DNA from 2 places in the Turicibacter sp. T129 genome. Region 1 is predicted to be linked to the other one. Evidence: a T-box and tRNA genes for the amino acid it is inferred to sense, from the RefSeq annotation. Region 1 holds a T-box; the other holds one or more tRNA genes.
What was found. The T-box of region 1 lies ahead of proS (proline--tRNA ligase). A T-box ahead of a tRNA ligase gene usually reads a tRNA of that ligase, here a tRNA-Pro.

Region 1 (3,420 bases):
CTCTTGGGTGGACAACTATCAATCAAGGACCAAATAGTATTCAAATTCCATCAAGACCCCCATTTTATGGGCCTAGCATAGGAAATAATATGCCATCAAGTGGAGGTTCGCAGCCTTCTGGTAGTCAAATGATGCCAACAACGCCAGCTCCAAATTTTACGCCTCAAAAAAATCAAAATCAATTTAGTACCTTTGCAATTGATGCAGGTAGTATTAGCGGCTGCTTATATCGATGGGTATATATTTGGCCATCACGTTCAAATCAAGGATTTTGGCTTTATTTAACGTATGTAGGTCGCAGAAGTATTGCTGGTTTTAGAGCATCAGGATGGGGATTTAGTTATTATGGAATGGATGTTAATCAAATTGATTCGTTCCAGTGCTATTAAGATAGAACCTTTCTAACCATTCGGTTAGGAAGGTTTTTTAATAGTAAAATATTGAAAAATTAAAAGAGTTGGTGCAACAAAGACGTTAATAAGAGCAAAGCATTTAAAAAGAGGTGACATCGTTGCAATGGTCAGTTGACCATAGCGAGATGCTGGTGATGAGGGTATTTATTGAGGTATCTTCAAGGAAAAATATTGGAATAATTTATATTAAATATCATTGAAATGCGGTATACGTTAGCGTAGTCAGGATTAGTGGATAAAATTCGACAAAACTAGGCGTTATAACGCTCTCATCTTATGGGGAATAGAGTTTTATAAAATTGTGTACGTTTTTACATAGTTTCATTGAGTTTTTTTTCACAAAGTTATTGTTCAAAAATTCACAACATGCTATAATGAGGACATCAAGGAAAATATGAATAAAAAACATGAGAGGGGTTTTCTAGCATGAGAACTGAGAAAGAATTTATCAACTATATTAATGAATGTCCAACAAACGTTAAAATCCGAGGAAACCGACAAAGTATCATCTTATCTTGTGAAGATACTGAGGTAAAATTCCCAGTGGTTGATCATATTTATACACGTTTTGTGTGCTCATTATCACATGCAGAAATATTATCAATGGGACGATTAGAAGAAATTACGATAGAAGGATTAGAGGCATTAGCGATGGCAGCTATGAATCGAAAAGCATCAAGCTTTGACTTAGCATTCCAAGCTTAAGTAAAATAAAAAAATAGTAAAAATAGAGCGAATCAAGCTCTGTTTTTTTGATTGATTCGTATTAATGGTATATCCATTTTAAGGAAAACAAGGGTAGTGGATGAGAATAAAAACGTTTTATTTAACTGTAAAAATGAAAAAAGTCGAAAAAAAGACTTTACAATTCGAAATTTATTAGCTAAGATGAATACAAATATTCGCGTTGAAGAAGAATAGTAGAGATTACCCTTTTTTGTAGAGAGAGAATGGTTGGTGAAAATTCTCAAAAAGGAATCTTGAACCAGCCTTGGAGCTCTGTACCGAAAGATTGAGTAAGCTACAGCGGTTGATCTCGTTATCGATTTTAAAGATATGATGATAGAGCCATGGACTATGATCATAATTAGGGTGGTACCGCCGTTTTTGGCCCCTTACTTGGGGAGCAAAGCGGCGTTTTTTTTGTATACAGGAAACGCCGAGATGCCCCTTAAACTAGATGAAAGATAAGGATGAACCTTATCTACGAACTTAATTTAGATTTTAGGGAGTGACGTAACATGAGTAAGAAATTTGTTCAAGCCATTACTGCGATTGATGAAGATTTTGCGCAGTGGTATACCGATGTTGTAAAGAAAGCAGAATTAGTTGATTATTCGAGTGTAAAAGGGTGTATGATTGTCCGTCCATATGGATATGCCATTTGGGAAAACATTCAAAGCTATTTAGATAAAAAATTTAAAGAAACAGGGCATGAAAATGTTTATATGCCAATGTTAATTCCAGAATCACTATTACAACGTGAAAAAGATCATGTCGAAGGATTTGCACCGGAAGTAGCCTGGGTGACACATGGTGGAAATGAGAAGTTAGCAGAACGATTAGTCGTTCGTCCAACGTCAGAAACTTTATTCTGTGATCATTATTCAAAAATTGTTCAAAGTTATAATGATTTACCCAAAAAATATAATCAATGGTGTTCGGTTGTTCGCTGGGAAAAAACAACGCGCCCATTCTTACGTACCACTGAATTCTTATGGCAAGAAGGTCACACCGTTCATGCGACGGCTGAAGAAGCTCAAGAAGAAACCTTGTTAATGTTAGATACTTATGCCAAAATGTGTGAAGAATTCTTAGCCATTCCAGTGATTAAAGGGCAAAAAACAGAAAAAGAAAAATTTTCTGGAGCCCATTCAACGTATACGATTGAAAGCTTAATGCACGATGGAAAAGCATTACAAAGTGGAACATCACATAATTTTGGAACCGGATTTGCTAAAGCCTTTGATATTAAATTTGCAGATAAAGATTCTGAAATGAAATATGCACATCAAACATCATGGGGAGTGACAACACGTTTAATCGGTGCGATTATCATGGTACATGGAGATAGTTCAGGTCTTGTTTTACCACCTAAAGTAGCGCCAACACAAGTCGTTATTATTCCAATTGCCGCACACAAAGAAGGAGTGATTGAAAAAGCGAATGAATTACAAGCACGCTTAGCAACTGTCGCTCGTGTCAAATGTGATACATCTGATAAAACACCAGGATGGAAGTTTAGTGAATATGAAATGAAAGGAATTCCTGTTCGTGTAGAAATCGGGCCAAAAGATTTTGAAAATCATCAAGCAGTCTTAGTTCGTCGTGATACACGTGAGAAAATCGTCGTATCACTCGATGAATTAGAAATAAAAGTTGCAGAATTACTAGAAGATATCCAACGTCATTTATATGCAAAAGCTTTAGCGAAGCGTGAAGCGATGACATATACAGCGAAGACGATGGATGAATTAAAAGAAAATGCACAGAATCGTCCAGGTTTCACAAAGGCTATGTGGTGTATGAATCAAGCTTGTGAAGATAAAATTAAAGAAGAAGTTGGATTTACATCACGCTGTATGCCATTTGTCCAAGAAGAAATTTCACAAACGTGCGTCTGCTGTGGAAAAAAAGCGAAGACGATGGTTTACTGGGCCAAAGCTTACTAATGATTCTATTTTTAAAAGCCAAGCTATCGATATTTAAACATTGAACAAGTGAGAAAATAACAAGAAAATCAAAGCGGGAAAAATTAATCAATATATAAGAAGCAGTAAAGTTTTTACGATGGAAAACTCTTTATTGCTTCTATCGTTATCTGATGTTTCTAACATTTTGAAACTTTAACTTTGACGCCAATCATATAAATGATTTATTAATTTTATATATATACAAACAGAAATGTAATTCATAGTTTTAACGCACACTTTGTTGTATATCTCTTTTAGCACTTAGATACTTTTTAATCTAGCTAAAATTTTTCTTGGTATGAAAAACTTATCTG
Region 2 (3,420 bases), on a different contig from region 1:
GCCGAGGAATTCAAGAATACAGTGATGGAAAAAGATACCCTTATCCACATATGAAATTTTGGAAGCTAGTTGCTGATAAACAAATACCTGTATTGATTAACTCAGATGCCCATCATCCATCAAATATTAATGATGAATATGTTTCTAATGCAAGCCAAATGGCAATCAACTTAAACTTAAACATAATTAGTGATTATCAATAATCTTAGCTTCTAGTCGGCCCCTTTTTATTAATGTACTTTAAATTAAGGCTAGAAATGGGTGGACGACATGAAACGTAGATTTCTAATAATGAGTTTATCACTTGTCATGATAGTATTACCTAGTATCATTGCTAATGCGGATGATAGTAATCATGAAGCTAGAATGAAAATGTATAAAGACTATGAATTAGCCTCAGGAGTTCCCTGGTATGAAATTGCTGCAGTTGATCAGTATGAAAGAAATATTTATAAATTTAGAGAAGAATGCAAGGATTTAAAGTACGATACTATTTCCATCTGTATGATTAATGAACGCTGGTCAGGACCTGAGAATCCATATTATTATGATAATGACAGCTATACAATTAATCTTTTTGGTGGAATTGCTAAAGATGGTGATGGAGATGGTGTAGCAGATATTAATAATGAACATGATGTTATGTATACGATGGTCGAATACTTAAGATCATTCGATGACTTTGAAGGCGCAATAGAAGCCTACTATCAAAAAGAACAAGCAGTTATGGTCATCAAAGAAATTGCTAGTTTATTTGAACATTTTGATACGATAGTGTTAGATAAGCGATCATTACCAGTTTCAAAGCGTTATAGTTATAGTTTTCAAGATAACTACGGAGCTGCTCGAAGCTGGGGGGGAGCAAGATCTCATGAAGGAATAGATATCTTTGCATGTTATTCAACTCCTGTTTTATCGACTGCATATGGCGTAGTAGAAATAATGGGATGGAATGATTATGGCGGATACCGAATTGGGATTAGAGATATTTATAATACTTATCAATACTATGCCCACCTACAAGGTTTCGAAGGAGATTTAAAAGAAGGAGATATTGTAGAACCTGGACAAGTCATCGGATATGTAGGAAGTACAGGTTATGGTAAGGAGGGGACAAGCGGAAAGTTCCCACCACATTTACATTTTGGTCTATATAAATATGACGGACGTTGCGAATGGGCCTTTAATCCTTACCCACATCTAAGACGTTGGGAAAAAGAAAAACAATAATAAAGAGGGCAGTAATATGTGTATATTACTGCTTTTTTTAATAAAATAAAAAAAAGTTTGTAAAAAGTGTTGACTCTATTTGTAGAGCATGATATTATATAGAAGTCGTCAGGGACGACAAGAAAAAAAACAAAATGGAGCAGTACTCAAGTGGCTGAAGAGGTGCCCCTGCTAAGGGTATAGGTCGGGCAACCGGCGCGAGGGTTCAAATCCCTCCTGCTCCGCCATTATAAAAATGAATTGGTGAATTAAAAGTATGGCCCGTTGGTGAAGCGGTTTAACACACATGCCTTTCACGCATGCATACACGGGTTCGAATCCCGTACGGGTCACCATTCAAAAGGTCCAGTGGTGTAGCGGTTAACATGCCTGCCTGTCACGCAGGAGATCGCGGGTTCGATTCCCGTCTGGACCGCCATTTTAAAAAACGGGAAGTGGCTCAGCTTGGTAGAGCACCTGGTTTGGGACCAGGGGGTCGCAGGTTCGAATCCTGTCTTCCCGACCATTCGAATAAGCGGGTGTAGTTTAATGGTAGAACTTCAGCCTTCCAAGCTGACTGTGAGAGTTCGATTCTCTTCACCCGCTCCATTAATTTCATTGTGATGTGCCATGAATAAGCTGTATGCGGTCGTGGCGGAATGGTAGACGCGCCAGCTTGAGGGGCTGGTAGGAGCAATCCTGTGGAGGTTCGAGTCCTCTCGGCCGCACCATAATGAATGTCTAATCAACATCATCAAGAATAGCATAAACAGCGCCCATAGCTCAATTGGATAGAGCGTTTGACTACGGATCAAAAGGTTAGGGGTTCGACTCCTCTTGGGCGCGCCATAATAACAGATAATAATGAGTTCGAAGGAACTCTTTTTTTATTTCTTGTATACGAATGTATAACATTTAGGTAGTCGTTTTTATTTATTATGTTTACTTAAAAATACAATTTATCTATAATATGTCATTGATTTTAAATCCTAGCAGCCTAAGCTACTAGGGTTTTTTAAATTTAATTAGTTTTGAATTATGAGCTAAGTGATTTGAAGCGATAAAAGTTACAATATCTCAAGGGATTTCGTTAAATGCTATATTTTATTATTAATTCTTTTTCAATAGGAATAATAGTATACGAACTTATTATGTGTGTTAAAAATAGCAGCTTAGTTTTCAAAATTTGAAGAGTAGCTTGAAGTTCAGAGAAATTAATTTGAAACATCAGATGTTTGAAACACTAAACGAAGTAATAAGTTGTGTATTGAGATAGTGAGCAGAGTTTAAAAGTAATCAATAGTGACCTCTAAAATGATTATTTTTCTATGGATTTCTTAGTTACTGATATTGTAACAGGAGAGACTTAACATCTTTTTTTGATAATATGAAAGGAAGGTGGTACTTATCTAGTAACAGTCAATACTATAAAACCCAAACTAGGATTAGTTTTCTTTTATAATTTAAGAAAGTGTAAACAATTATTATAGCGATCAACTATATATCTTATAGTAAATAGACTAATATATTTATGTGTTTAGTTTGAGCAGAGGGAATTTCTATTTTAATGGCCGTATAAAAACGTGTTTGACGTTCAACAAAGGTAGGTAAACAACTGTTAATTTTACTACGACTCGAAATAGTGGTATCTACTGCTCCTCAAAGGAAAATACCTTGTTGTTACCAACAGAGATGAGAATCCTACTCCCCGTTCCCTACCAGTGGAGGATTTATTCATCTTCTATGAAGGGGGGAGCACATGTCCAAACGTTTCACGTCTTTTTACTTCTTTTGGACGTTGATGAATCGAGGTTCGAATATGTTAAGATTGGGATAACTCATGCATAGATCTCCTTTTTAAGAATTTGGTGTGGTAACTTCATTCAATAACAAATATTCTATTTATGAGCTTTTTTTATATGTCATACTTAATATTATAATTTGTGTTATATAAAAATGAATCATTCGAATACATATAGCAACAAAAGGCAAAGAAACTATTTATTATAATTAATTTCAAAAAAAACAAGAAAGTGTTGACAGGTTTCGACAGCGGTGATATTATATAGAAGTCGAAAGACAGAGGAATTAATCAAATTGAGGTTTTATTCTATATTTCAAAAAGGGTGTTGACAAAAAACAGCACCGATGATAAACTTAGAAAGTCGAAAAAAGGTCCAGTGGTGTAGCGGTTAACATGCCTGCCTGTCA

Region 2: it has a tRNA-Pro gene. The T-box ahead of proS (proline--tRNA ligase) is inferred to sense a tRNA for this amino acid. The anticodon was not compared.

What each region holds. Positions count from the first base shown of each region.
Region 1 covers NZ_JAMQUU010000077.1:407-3,826, reverse strand. The annotation lists gene NEH75_RS11680 (hypothetical protein) at 1-389, shown strand, start outside; gene NEH75_RS11675 (hypothetical protein) at 840-1,118, shown strand; T-box leader at 1,312-1,532, shown strand; gene proS (proline--tRNA ligase) at 1,655-3,085, shown strand.
Region 2 covers NZ_JAMQUU010000073.1:17,016-20,435, forward strand. The annotation lists gene NEH75_RS11380 (histidinol-phosphatase) at 1-203, shown strand, start outside; gene NEH75_RS11385 (M23 family metallopeptidase) at 271-1,230, shown strand; tRNA gene NEH75_RS11390 (tRNA-Ser) at 1,367-1,457, shown strand; tRNA gene NEH75_RS11395 (tRNA-Glu) at 1,489-1,565, shown strand; tRNA gene NEH75_RS11400 (tRNA-Asp) at 1,573-1,648, shown strand; tRNA gene NEH75_RS11405 (tRNA-Pro) at 1,659-1,735, shown strand; tRNA gene NEH75_RS11410 (tRNA-Gly) at 1,745-1,818, shown strand; tRNA gene NEH75_RS11415 (tRNA-Leu) at 1,855-1,940, shown strand; tRNA gene NEH75_RS11420 (tRNA-Arg) at 1,982-2,058, shown strand; tRNA gene NEH75_RS11425 (tRNA-Asp) at 3,384-3,420, shown strand, end outside.